Linked DNA regions of Archangium violaceum. Each later gene encodes a partner of the first gene's protein in a complex. Links are inferred from orthologs where the notes say so. Each region holds a gene or a part of one and is shown on either strand. Other genes may lie near its edges.

The links. Proteins that work in one complex are often made in the same cells at the same time.
Region 2: the proteins of tsaD (region 1) and tsaE are in contact, whole or in part, in a crystal structure (PDB 6N9A), measured with the Thermotoga maritima proteins. The link is inferred for Archangium violaceum from one-to-one orthologs. Residues at the interface, in WP_004082750.1 of Thermotoga maritima: Cys10, Asp11, Arg49, His50, Leu82, Gly84, Gly135, Gly136, Glu154, Thr155, Leu156, Asp157, Asp158, Ser159, Glu162, Asp165, Lys166, Arg169, Leu170, Tyr175, Lys213, Thr214, Leu217, Tyr218, Gln221, Arg222, Asn324; in WP_004082108.1 of Thermotoga maritima: Leu37, Gly38, Lys46, Lys57, Val59, Lys60, Ser61, Thr63, Phe64, Thr65, Leu66, Met67, Val69, Pro71, Tyr82, Arg83, Leu84, Asp86, Asp88, Phe89, Asp93, Ile128, Asp130, Glu131, Arg134.

What each region holds. Positions count from the first base shown.
Region 1 is NZ_CP069396.1:3,266,677-3,274,086, forward strand. What follows is about bases 2,019-4,947. They hold tsaD (tRNA (adenosine(37)-N6)-threonylcarbamoyltransferase complex transferase subunit TsaD), read left to right. Parts: upstream 2,019-2,948; coding sequence 2,949-3,947; downstream 3,948-4,947. Other genes in these bases: JRI60_RS13605 (response regulator), read left to right, coding at 2,019-2,914; rsmA (16S rRNA (adenine(1518)-N(6)/adenine(1519)-N(6))-dimethyltransferase RsmA), read left to right, coding at 3,966-4,796; JRI60_RS13620 (hypothetical protein), read left to right, coding at 4,854-4,947. In the rest of the region: more of JRI60_RS13605, read left to right, coding at 176-2,018; more of JRI60_RS13620, read left to right, coding at 4,948-5,252; JRI60_RS13625 (hypothetical protein), read right to left, coding at 5,257-5,538; JRI60_RS13630 (deoxynucleoside kinase), read left to right, coding at 5,714-6,358; panB (3-methyl-2-oxobutanoate hydroxymethyltransferase), read left to right, coding at 6,525-7,410.
Region 2 is NZ_CP069396.1:5,422,968-5,428,383, forward strand. The notes cover bases 34-3,032. They hold tsaE (tRNA (adenosine(37)-N6)-threonylcarbamoyltransferase complex ATPase subunit type 1 TsaE), read left to right. Parts: upstream 34-1,294; coding sequence 1,295-1,771; downstream 1,772-3,032. Other genes in these bases: JRI60_RS22195 (NAD(P)H-hydrate dehydratase), read left to right, coding at 34-1,298; JRI60_RS22205 (hypothetical protein), read left to right, coding at 1,927-2,367; JRI60_RS22210 (sensor histidine kinase), read left to right, coding at 2,433-3,032. Outside these bases: more of JRI60_RS22195, read left to right, coding at 1-33; more of JRI60_RS22210, read left to right, coding at 3,033-3,635; JRI60_RS22215 (hybrid sensor histidine kinase/response regulator), read left to right, coding at 3,632-5,416. UniProt on the Escherichia coli protein: Required for the formation of a threonylcarbamoyl group on adenosine at position 37 (t(6)A37) in tRNAs that read codons beginning with adenine.

The DNA.
Region 1 (7,410 bases):
AGGGCCCCCGACGAGGGGTCCGGAGTGAGCGGCGACGCATGCTCGTTCCCCTGGACACCGGACGAGTCCCCTCGTCCTTCCACCATTGACATGTCCAGAGAGCGGGCATGATCATCCGAGCTTCTCCGCGCCGGGCGCCTTCCAATCCGCAGCCCGCAGCGAAAGGCAATCGAACGTGGCCAAGCAGCACCTGCTCCTGGTCGATGGTGACCCGAAGAGTCTCCGTGTGATGGAGGTCAGCCTGAAGAAGGCCGGCTTCTCCGTCACGACCGCGATCCACGGCAAGGATGCGCTCGAGAAGGTGCAGATCAGCCCGCCGGACCTCGTGCTCGCCGACACGAAGATGCCGGAGATGGACGGCTTCGAGCTGTGCAAGACGCTCAAGTCCGACGAGCGCTACAAGCACATCCCCTTCGTCTTCCTCACCAACCAGAAGGCGGTCGAGGCGAAGGTGAAGGGCCTGGAGCTCGGTGGCGACGACTACCTGACCAAGCCCATCTACATCAAAGAGATCGTCACGCGCGTGACGATGATCCTCCAGAAGGCGGACAAGGAGAGGATCGAGCGGCGCGAGACGACCAAGGGCGGGTTCGCCGGCAACCTGGCCGACATGGGCGTGGTGGACCTGGTCCAGACGTTCGAGATCGGCCGCAAGACGGGCACCATCTCCATCAAGGGAGACCGGGTCGCCACCATCTACTTCAAGGAAGGCCGCGTCATCGACGCGGAGATGGGGCGGCTCAAGGGCGAGAACGCCTTCTACCGTCTGCTCAACGCCACCGAGGGTGAGTTCGAGGTCCAGTTCACCGCGCTGGACCGCCCCGAGCGCATCGAGGTCTCCACCCAGGGCCTGCTCATGGAGGGCATGCGCCGGCTGGACGAGTGGGGCCGCATGCTCGAGCAACTGCCCCCGCTGGAGACGGTGTTCGAGATCGACTACCACCAGCTCGCCGAGCGCCTCTCGGAGATTCCGGACGAGGTCAACGGGCTGCTGCGCCTCTTCGACGGCAAGCGCAACCTGAGCCGGGTGGTGGAGGACTCGGACTTCGACGACTTGGCCGCGCTGGGCATCATCAGCAAGCTGTACTTCGAGGGCCTCATCCGCGAGCTGGGCAGTGTCTCGCAGGAGCCCGTGCAGAGCGGCAAGCCCGGCATCGAGGAGTGGCTCCACAACGCGCCGGCGCCGAGCGCTCCCGCCGAGCCCGCGCCGGAGCCCGTGGCGCCCGTGGTCGTGCCGGAGCCGGTGCCCGTGGTGGCGCCGGTGGTGGCCGAGCCTCCGCGGCCCGTGCCTCCCGTGGTGGCCCCCGTGTCCGTGCCGGAGCCGCAGGTGCAGGCTCAGGCCGAGGTGCAGCCGCAGCCCGCCAACGTCGTCGTCTTCGAGGCCCGGCGGCGCGCGCAGAACAACCTCCCCGAGACGGAGGACATCATCGCTCCTCCGCGCACGGCCGAGGGCTCGGCGTTCCTCGTGGATCCCGCGCCGGCCCACCGTGCCAAGGAGTTGGAGCGGCGCAGCCTGCTGCTCGACTGGAACCGGGTGGACGTGGACGGCATCGGCTCGGCGGGAGGTTGGGGTCCGGGTTGGTCTCCGGCTCCCCGCGCACCGGCGAGTCCCAGCGCTCCCGTGCCCTCCAGCGCGTCCGCGGCCTCCAACGCGCTCGCGGCCTTCGACGAGCCCGCTTCCACGCCCGCTCCCGCGATTCCCGTGGCCCCCGCGGAGCCGTCGGCATCCGCGGCCTCGCCACGTGGCCCCATCTTCGGTGGGGCCGCCGTGGGCCCCAATCCGTTCCCGCCCGTGCCTCCTCCCGAGCCCGCGACTCCGGCCGAGGAGGTGACGTTGGTGTCGGGTCTGAAGCCCTCCACCCCGGTCCAGGAGGCGCCCGCGCCCGCGCCCGTCGCGGCCCAGCCGCCCGTGGTGGCGACGCCGGCCGAGAAGCCCCAGCAGTTCGCGCTCCCGCCCTACCCGGGCCATGGCGCGCCCACGGCCCCCGAGCTCGTCGCGTCCAAGCCCGCCGAGGAGCCCAAGCCCGAGCCCAAGCCGGCTGAGCCTCAGGTCGTCAGCAAGCCCGCGGAGGAGCCCAGGTCGCGCCCGGTGACGCAGCCCAAGGCCACGCCCGCGCAGCCCCAGAAGAAGGCTCCGGCGGTCGATGACGAGGACGTGCAGCTGCCGAAGCCGAAGCGCACCGGCCTCTTCGTCGGACTCGCGGTCGCGGCGATCGCCGTGGGGGCCGCGGTGGTGTTCAGTCAAGGAAGCGGCTCGGACCAGCCCCCGCCTCCGCCCCAGGAGACGAAGCCCGCTCCCACCGAGCAGGTGAAGGCGCCGGAGCCCGAGAACAAGGCGCCCGAGGCGAAGGCACCCGAGAACAAGCCGCCCGAGACGCCTCCCGCCCAGCCGGAGCAGCCGACCACCGCAACCGGGACGCCGGAGGCTCCCAAGCCCACCGAGCAGCCCGCCGTTGCCGCGACGGGCACTCCGCCCGCCGAGGATGACGAGAAGGACGACGAGCCGGAGCAGGTCGAGGCGCAGAAGCTGAGCCCCGAGGCCCAGTACGCCGAGCTGGCGCGCCGGGCCAAGAAGCTCATGTCGGCCAACCGCTACAAGACGGCGGCCATCACCTACCGCAAGGCGCTCGCCCTCAAGCCGGACTCGGCCGAGGCCAAGGCCGGTCTGGGCATCTCCCTGGTTCGTGGCGACACCACCAGCAGCGCGGGCTACCGCGACGCCTCCAAGCTGCTGGAAGAGGTGGTGAAGGCGCAGCCCAGGAATGCCCAGGCCTGGGTGCACCTGGGCATGGCCCGGCAGTTCACCAATCAGGAAAAGAAGGCGATCGACGCCTACAAGCAGTATCTCCTGCTGGAGCCCTCTGGGTCGTCCGCTTCCGAGGTTCGCGCCGCGCTCAAGCAGCTCGGCCAGTAGTCGGACGGCTGGGCTCCTGGTAGAGAGGCAGCCCTTGCTCGTACTCGGACTCGAAACCTCCTGTGATGAGACCGCCGCCGCCGTCGTGGAGGACGGTCGGCGCGCGCTCTCCGACGTCGTCTCCACCCAGGTGGACATCCACCGCCGCTGGGGTGGGGTGGTGCCGGAGCTCGCCAGCCGCAACCACGTCGTCCAGGTCATGCCCGTCCTGCACGAGGCCCTCACCCGGGCCGGCAAGACGCTCGATGACGTGGACCTCATCGCCGTCACCTCCGGGCCCGGCCTCATCGGCGCGCTCCTGGTGGGCGTGCAGGTAGCCAAGTCGCTGAGCCTCGCCACCGGCAAGCCCTTCGTCGGGGCCAACCACCTCGAGGGGCACCTGCTCGCCAGCCGCCTGCTGGAGGACGCCCCGGAGCCTCCGTTCCTCGGGCTCGTCGTCTCCGGCGGCCACACCAGCCTCTACGAGGTGCAGGACTACGGCCGCTACCGGCTGGTGGGCAGCACCCGGGACGACGCCGCCGGCGAGGCCTACGACAAGACGGCGCGCATCCTCGGTCTGCCGTACCCGGGCGGGCTGCCCATCGACCAGCTCGCGCAGAAGGGCAACCCCGAGGCCATCCGCTTCCCCCGCGCGCTGCCCGGCTCGGAGAATTTCGACTGGTCCTTCTCCGGATTGAAGACGGCGGTGCTGCAGCACGTGCGCAAGCACGGCGTGCCCCAGGGGCAGGAGCTGGCGGATCTGTGCGCCTCCTTCCAGGAGGCCGTGGCGGACGCGCTGTCGAAGAAGTTCGTCGCCGCCGCGCGCCGGCTGGGCTTGAAGCGCCTGGTGGTGTGCGGGGGCGTTGCGGCCAACTCGCGCCTGCGCTCGCTGAGCCTGGAGCGCGCCGAGGATCGCAACCTGAAGCTGTACCTCCCGCCGGTGCGGTTGTGCACGGACAATGGCGCGATGATCGCCGTGGCGGGTTACGAGGCCTGGCGTCGGGGCCTGCGCGGCGACTTCAGTCTGTCCGCGGACCCGGCCTGGCGCATGTGAAGGTGAAGGGAGCCGCGAGTGGATACGCCACGTGACATCCTCCAGCGCCATGGCCTGAGGGCCAAGCACAGCTGGGGGCAGAACTTCCTCGGAGATCCGCAGATATTGGAGGCCATCGCCGACGCGCTGGAGCTGCGCGAGGGCGAGCCGGTGGTGGAGCTGGGCCCGGGCCTGGGGCACCTCACGCGCTTCCTCGCGGCCACGGGGGCACGCGTCACCGCGGTGGAGAAGGACCGCGACATGGTGGCGGTGCTGGAGAAGGAGGCCATCCCCGGCGTGCGCGTGGTGTCCGGCAACGCGGCCACGGTGGACTTCGCCGAGGTGGCGGGTGTCCCCGAGCTGAAGGTGGCGGGCAACCTCCCGTACCACCTGACGAGCTCCATCCTCTTCCAGGTTCTGGAGCAGCGCGACCACGTGACGCGCGCCGTCTTCACCCTCCAGAAGGAAGTGGTGGATCGCCTCTCGGCCGAGCCGGGCGGGCGCGAGTACGGCCTGCTCACCGCCATCCTCGGCCTGTACTTCGAGTCCGAGCACCTCTTCGACATCGACGCCCGGCGCTTCCATCCGCCGCCCAAGGTGGACTCGGCGGTGCTGCGGCTGACGCGGCGGCCCGCGCCCCTGGCGCAGGTGGTGGACGGCGCGCGCTACATCCGTCTGGTGAAGGCGGGCTTCGCTCAGCGGCGCAAGACGCTCTTCAACTCGCTCAAGTCGGACAAGTCGCTGGGCACGACGGAGCAGGTGCAGAAGGCGCTGGAGACGGCGGGCATCGATCCGACCCGGCGCGCGGAGACGCTCTCTCCCGAGGAGTTCGCCGCCATCGAGCGCGCGCTGGGGCCGGTGGCGCGGTAGCGCCAATCTGGCGTCCCACGGATCCTGGTGCTAACGAGAGGGGCGTTGGAGAGGATGATGAGACCCCTGCCCCTGGAGGCCCTGGAACCGGTACTCCACCGTTTCGGAGTGGTGTACGCGGTGTTCGCCCGCCCCGATGGGGAGGTGCTGCTGCGTTGGGGTGACTCCAGCCCGATTCCCCTCCTCGACGAGAACGCCTTCGTCGGGGCCACCCGGGACATGGCCCGCGTCTACCGCTCGCTGGAGCGGATGCTGCTGCCGCAGATGGACGTGCAGGGGGAGTACCTCGGCATCCGCTCGAAGGTGGGCGACCAGGTGGTGTACGCGCTCTTCTTCGAGACGCGCCGCTTCGAGGCGGCCACTCCCGTGGAGCGGCTGCGCACCGAGTACGCCTTCTGCAAGTCGCTCGGCAACGCGGTGGACACCGCGCTGCAGTCCTGGGTGGCCGCGCGTTAGCGGCTCAGGACTCCTCGCCGCCGAGCACCTTCAGCAGTCCGCCCTGTTGGGACAGCCAGGCGCGGAAGTCCTCCTCGGACAGCCGCATGCGCGCGAGCACGCCACGGAGGATCTCCTCCGGGGTGCCGTCCTGCCGGCGCTTGAGCTCCAGGGCCGTCTTGAGGAGGGCCACGCCATAGAGCGGATCGGCTTCCACCACCCGCTCGGGGGCCTTCGTCGTTTCGGTGGACGCCGTGCGGCGTGGTTCCAGCTCGATGACCGTCTTCGCCCGCTGCCTTCGATTCATCTCCCTCGGTCCCCGCACGGTCCACCTGTCCCGCACCGCGCGTGAGTCCCTGGTAGTGGACGTCCACCGAGGCGTCAAGGGTGGTGATGGCCTCGCGAGCCGGATCATTGCCCGGTCGCCACTCCCGTGTTCTATTCCGCGCCCCGTTTCTCGCGAGGTGGAGGTCTCGAAGCGGATGGACAACCGCTACATCGTGGTCGAGGGGCCCATCGGCGTCGGCAAGACGAGCCTCTCCAACATCCTCGCCGAGCGCTTCGGGGCCCGGCGTATCTTCGAGATCGTCGAGGAGAATCCCTTCCTCGCCAACTTCTACGCGGACCGGCAGAAGTACGCCTTCCAGACGCAGCTCTTCTTCCTGCTCTCGCGCTTCCGGCAGCAGGAGGAGCTGGTCCAGCAGGATCTCTTCAACTCGGTGACGGTGAGCGACTACCTGTTCGCCAAGGACCGCATCTTCGCGTGCCTGACGCTGGACTCGCACGAGCTGAGCCTCTACGAGCGCGTCTTCGAGGCGCTCACCCCGCGCGTGACGAAGCCCGACCTCGTCATCTACCTGCAGGCCCGGCTGGACGTGCTGCTCTACCGCATCAAGAAGCGCGGCCGGGAGTTCGAGCGTCAGTTCGACGCCGGCTACCTGGAGGAGCTCGTCCACGCCTACAACGACTTCTTCTCCCATTACACGGAGACGCCGCTGCTGGTGGTGGACACCTCGGACATCGACTTCGTCCACAACGAGGGGGACCTCAAGGGGCTGCTGGGCGCCATTGACCGGGCGCGTCAGGGCACCCAGCACTACCTGCCCACGGGCAGCAAGCGGCCCTGAGTGGCGCCCGGATGCCCGCCAGCCTTCACGAGAAGTCCCCGCGGCGCTCCGGAGCGCGTTAGAGTGTCCTGGACGGCTGCTCCCGTCGATCCCCCATGGGGACTGCGAGGGGTGTCCGTCGATTCACCGCGGGACGTTGAACTCTCACTCTCAGAGGAGGTGAACCGTGAAGGACAAGGTCACCATCCATACGCTGAAGCGCCTGAAGCAGAGCGGCCAGAAGATCTGCATGGTCACCGCCTACGATGCCACCTTCGCCCGGGTCTTCGATGACGCCGGAGCCGACGTACTGCTCGTGGGTGACTCCCTGGGCATGGTCGTCCAGGGGCATGACTCGACCCTCCCGGTCACGATGGACCAGATGGTGTACCACTCGGCTGCGGTGGTCCGCGGAACGAAGCGGGCGCTCGTGGTGGGTGACATGCCCTTCATGAGCTACCAGGTGTCGGTGGAGGACGCGGTGCGCAACGCCGGCCGCCTGGTCGCGGAGGGCAAGGTCGGAGCGGTGAAGCTGGAGGGAGGCGCCGAGTTCGCCGGGGTCGTCTCCGCCATCGTCCGCGCCAGCATCCCCGTCATGGGCCACCTGGGCCTCACGCCGCAGTCGGTGCACAAGATGGGCGGCTACGTGGTGCAGGGACGTGACGAGGACGCCGCGCGCCAGATTCTCGAGGACGCCATCGCGCTGGAGCGCGCCGGCTGCTTCTCGCTGGTGCTCGAGGGCGTGCCGCTGGAGCTGGCTCGCACCATCTCGCAGCGCCTCACCATCCCCACCATCGGCATCGGCGCGGGCAAGTACTGCGACGGGCAGGTGCTCGTCTGTTACGACCTGCTGGGGATGAACCCGGACTTCAAGCCCAAGTTCGTCAAGCGCTACGCCAACCTCCACGGCTCCATGACCGAGGCCGTTGGCACCTACTTCTCAGAGGTCCGCGCGGGCACCTTCCCGGACGAGGAGCACTCCTTCAAGTCCAAGCCCATCCGCCTCGTCGCCTCCCACCCCGAGGGCGAGCCCACCACCGCCGAGGGCACGGAGAAGATGGGCCCGGTGTACG
Region 2 (5,416 bases), 2.2 Mb from region 1 along the record:
TGGTGCTGGTGGGCGACAGGGCGAAGCTGACGCCCGAGTCGAAGCGCAACCTGCACGCGCTCGGGCCCTCGGGGATTCAGCCCCAGCCGCTCGGGGCGGTGGCGGAGCCTCGGGGCGGGGACGTGGTGGTGGACGCGCTCTTCGGCACGGGGCTCACGCGGGCTCCGGCCGGGGAGTTCGCCGAGGCCATCCAGCACATGCTCCGCTGGCGCGCGGCGGGCGCGAAGGTGGTGGCCGCAGACATCCCCTCGGGGCTGCACACGGACACCGGCGAGCCCTTCTCTCCCTGCGTGGAGGCGGACGTCACCGTCACCTTCGGCTTCCTCAAGCAGGGGCAGGTGCTGGAGCCCGGCGCCACCCTGTGCGGCGAGCTGCGGTGCGTGGACATCGGCATTCCTCCCGAGGCCGCCGAGCCCCACCCGGGCGTGGAGCTGTTCCTCGTCGAGGAGTCGGATGCGCGAGGGGCCATCGCTCCGCGCCGCTCGGACACGCACAAGGGCACCTACGGGCACGTGCTGGTGGTGGCCGGCAGCCACGGCAAGTCCGGCGCGGCGGCCATGTCCGCCCTGGGAGCGCTGCGCGCGGGCGCGGGGCTCGTCACCGTGGCCACCCGCTCCGAGGTGGTGGAGTCGGTGCTGGGCCATGCGCCCGAGGTGATGGGGTGGCCGTTGGAGAACCGGGGGCCGCTCGGCATGGCGGACCTGGAGCCCCTGCTGGAGGCGGCGGAGAAGAAGGACGTGCTCGTCGTGGGGCCCGGCATCCCCCGGGGCCCGGAGACGACGAAGCTCCTGGGCGAGCTGCTCTCGCGCGTGGATGCGCCCGCGGTGCTGGACGCGGACGCGCTCAACGCCGTGGCCACGGACCTGGACGTGCTGCGCCGGGCGAAGGGGCCGCTGGTGCTCACCCCGCACCCGGGCGAGATGTCCCGGCTCACGGGCGTGCCCACGAAGGATCTCCAGAAGGCCCGCGTGGAGGTGGCGCGGGACTTCGCGCGCACGCACGGGGTGACGCTGGTGCTCAAGGGCGCTCGGACGCTCATCGCTCACGCGGATGGCTCCGTGTACGTCAACCCCACCGGCAACCCGGGCATGGCCACCGGAGGCATGGGGGACGTGCTGAGCGGCGTGCTGGGCGCGCTGCTGGGACAGGGCCTGAAGCTCCCCGAGGCCGCCTGGACTGCGGTCTACGCGCACGGGCTGTCGGCGGACCTGATGGTGGCCCGGCGCGGCAGGCTGGGGTTGATCGCCACGGACGTGGCCAAGGGGATGTGCAACGTGTGGACGAGGTGGAACCGATGAGCGCGCCCTCGCTGGGCCGCACGGTGCTGTCGGGCTCGCCCGAGGAGACGCACCGGCTGGGAGTCCGGCTCGGGGAGCTGCTCCAGCCGGGGGACTTCGTGGGCCTGGTGGGCGACCTGGGCGCGGGCAAGACGCACCTGGTGCGCGGCGTGGCCGAGGGCGCGGGCGTGTCGCGCTCGGAGGTGGCCAGCCCCACCTTCGCCATCGTCTACCCCTACCGGGGCCGGGTGCCGCTCTACCACGCGGACCTCTACCGGCTGGCCGACTACGACGAGCTGTACGCCACGGGCTTCCTGGACCTGGTGGGCGGGGACGGCGCGGTGCTGGTGGAGTGGCTGGACAGGGTTCCGGAGGCCGCGCCCCGCGAGTACCTGCGCATCACCCTCCGGGACACCGGCGAGGAGTCGCGCGAGCTGGTGGCCGAGGCCTGGGGCTCGCGGCCCGCGGCGCTGCTGAAGGCGTGGCTGGGGTAGGGGACTTCAGCTGGTCGTCGTCGCCCTGGCGGACTTCGGGCCTGGTTCCGGAGTCCGCCTGCGGGTCTGGCGGGGGCGCCAGAGAGCATTCCAGCGGACAGTGGGAGGCCGCCATCCTGGGCAGAGCCTCCCGGTCCCTGGGTATCTTCCGCCCCATGCCCCTCTCCCACGCAGCGAAGTGGCTCCTGGTGGTTGTCCCGCTGGCCGGCGCGGTGCTGGCCGGGTGTGGCGCCATCGAGCCTCCCCCTCAGCAGCATCCCCATGCCACCGTCACCTTCGAGGTGACCGTCCCTGCCGACACTCCGGCCGACGCGGTCGTCCTCGTGGTGGGCTCGGACCCCTCACTCGGGACGGACACGGCTCAGGGCTTCCAACTCCGCCGTCAGCGTGAGCGGCTCTATTCGGGCTCGGTGCGCCTCGCGGTGGGCTCGGAGGTGTCCTTCGAGCTCTGGGTGGGTGACGCGTGGCGCCCCGAGCTCGCCATGGACGGCTCGCCCATGTCCCGCCACACCTTCCGGGTGGAGGGGGACATGACGGTGCCCGCCACCGTGGCTCGCTGGGGCGCTCCGAGCAGCGGTCCCCCGCCGAGGGAATGAGGGCGAGGACCCCTGGTCCGAGCCCACATCTCCCCATACGTCAGCTTCGATGTTGGAGATTTCAAATGAGCAACGGCCCCGATTCCAGACGCCCCCGGCCCTGGCGTGTGCTCATCGTCGATGACGATGCCGCCAGTCGGAGGACGGCATCGGCGCTGCTGTCACCCGCCGGTTACGAGGTGGTCTTCGCCATCAACGGCGAAGAGGCGCTGGCCGTCGTGGGCGAGGCTCACCCCGACCTGGTGCTGCTGGACGTGATGATGCCGGGTCTGGACGGCATCGAGGTCTGCCGCCGCCTGCGCGAGCGCTCGGGGAAGGACTACGTCCCCATCATCCTCCTCACGGCGTTGGATGGGAGGCGAGAGGTCGTCCTCGGGCTCGAGGCCGGCGCCGATGACTTCCTCACCAAGCCGGTGCATGGGGCGGAGCTGCGTGCCCGCGTGGCCAACCTCCTCAAGGTGCGCGCCTACCACCAGCTCCTCACCACGCAGCGCGACAGCGCCCTGGCCACCGTGGACGAGCTGCGCCAGCAGATCCTCCAGGCCGATCGCCTGGCGACGCTCGGCACCTTCGCCGCCGGCGTCAGTCACGAGCTCAACAACATCGCCCAGGTCCTCAATAGCGCCGTGGACGAGCTGCCTCCCCAGCCGCCCGCTCCCGAGGACGCGGACGCCCGGGACACGCGCGAGGTGCTCGCGATGGCGACCCGTCACGTCACCGAGCTGGCCCGGACCATCCTCCGCATGGCCCGCCCCCAGGAGGAGGCCACGCCCCTGGCGGACCTGGGGCGGACGCTCGGTGAGGTGCGCGACATGCTGCGCCTCACGGGCCGCGCCCGGCACGTGCGCCTGTCGCTCGAGCTGCCCGAGACCCCCTGTGTCATCCAGGCCAGCCCGGTGCATGCGCAGCAGGTGTTCCTCAACCTCCTCGCCAACGCCGCGGATGCCCTGTCCGGGACGGCCCAACCGGAGATCCAGGTCGGCGTGCGCCACGTTCCCGGAGGGCATATCGAGGCGTGGGTCCAGGACAATGGCCCCGGCATGAGCGAGGAGGTGCTCGCCCGCGTCTTCGAGCCCTTCTTCACCACCAAGCCCGCCGGTCAGGGCACGGGGCTGGGTTTGCCCGTCGTCAAACAGCTCGTAGAGTCGTGGGGTGGACATCTCCACCTCCACAGCCGGCCGGGGCATGGCACCCGCGTCGTCGTGGAAGCCCGGGCGGCCCCCTCGCTCGCCACTTCCTCCTCTTCCGTTTCGAGTCTCCCTCCGTGAATCCGCCTCCCGCCTCCCCCTCGTCACCGGCCTTGATGCTCGTCACCAATGAGGCCGGACGCGTCCTCTCCAGTTGTGGCAGGCAGGAGGGATTGTCCGGCACGGCCTTGGAGGGGCGCACGCTGGCGGAGCTCTTCGGAGAAGAACCCTCGCGCCAGTTGCTGGCGGGGAGACCCGACTCCCTCGGCCTCTCGCGAGGGGGGCCCACTCCCGAGGAGGGCGGCGAGCCCTCCGTGTGGCATCTGCGGAGCCAGCCGCTCGTGGGGGGTGGCGTGCTCGTCTCCGTGAGCATACCGGAAGCGCTGGCCAGCGAAGTGCCGGCCGCCTGGGAGCGCCGCATCAGCCGCAGGCTGCTCAGCTCGAACGAGGATCTCCTCGGCCAGCAGCGCGCCTTCATGCTGTCCATCCTCGACGCGGACCCCAGCCTCGTCTACGTGACGGACCGCCAGGGCCGCTTCGTCTTCGCCAACAAGGCGCTGGCGGATGCGTACGCCACCACGCCAGACGAAATCGTCCTCCACCGTCCCGCGGAGATGCACTCCAACCAGGAGGAGCTCGAGGTCTTCGCGGACGTGGACCAGCGCGTGTTCACCACCGGGGCCGAGGCCCGGCAGCTCGAGCGCTTCACCAAGCCGGATGGCACCGTCGGCTGGTACGACACGCTCAAGCGGCCCCTCCTGGCTCCCAGTGGGGAGCTGTTCGTGCTCGGCATCACGGTGGAGATCACCGAGCGGGTGCGCGTGGAGCAGCAGTTGCACGACGCCAAACAGCGCCTGGAACTGGCGGTGGGGGCGGGGAGCCTCGGCCTGTGGGACTGGACCGTCGGTGAGGACCACGTCTACTACTCGCCCACCTGGAAGGCACAGCTCGGCTACGAGGAACACGAGCTGCCCGACACCTTCGCCACCTGGAAGGACAACATCCACCCGGAGGACGTGGAGAACGCGCTCCAGACGTTCCAGCAGCACGTGACGGATGCGTCACGCGGCGACCGCTTCATGAGCGAGTTCCGCATGCGGACCAAGGACGGCTCCTGGCGGTGGATCGCCGGTTACGGCCTGGTGGTGCGCAACGAGAAGGGCCTGGGGGTGCGCATCACGGGCTACCACCTGGACATCTCCGAGCGCAGACAGCGCGAGCAGGAGGCGGAGCTGCGGCGGGACAACGCGCGGCTGGCGCACCTGGCGCGGATGAAGGACGAGTTCCTCGCCAACATGAGCCACGAGCTGCGCACCCCGCTCAACGCGGTGCTGGGCCAGGCCGAGGCCATGGCCGAGGGCATCTTCGGGCCGGTGACGGAGCAGCAGCGCGGCTCGCTGCAGACGATCGAGGAGAGTGGCCGCCACCTGCTGTCGCTCATCAACGACGTGCTCGACATCGCCAAGAGCAACGCGGGGCACCTGGAGCTGGACTTCGAGGAGGTGCCCGTGGAGGAGGTGAGCCAGGAGAGCCTGCGGCTGGTGCGCGAGCAGGCGCGGCGCAAGAAGATCTCCGTGGCGTACTCCAGCGACGGCGAGGTGCAGTATCTGCGCGCGGACCGGCGGCGGCTGAGGCAGATCCTCATCAACCTGCTGAGCAACGCGATGAAGTTCACCCGGGAAGGAGGGCGCATCGGGCTGGAGGTGGCGTCCCGGGAGGAGGGGGATGCGGTGGCCTTCACGGTCTGGGATACGGGGGCCGGCATCGCCCGGGAAGACGTGAAGCGGATCTTCGAGCCCTTCGTGCAGCTCGACGCGGGGCTGGCGCGCCAGAACGAGGGCTCGGGCCTGGGGCTGGCGCTG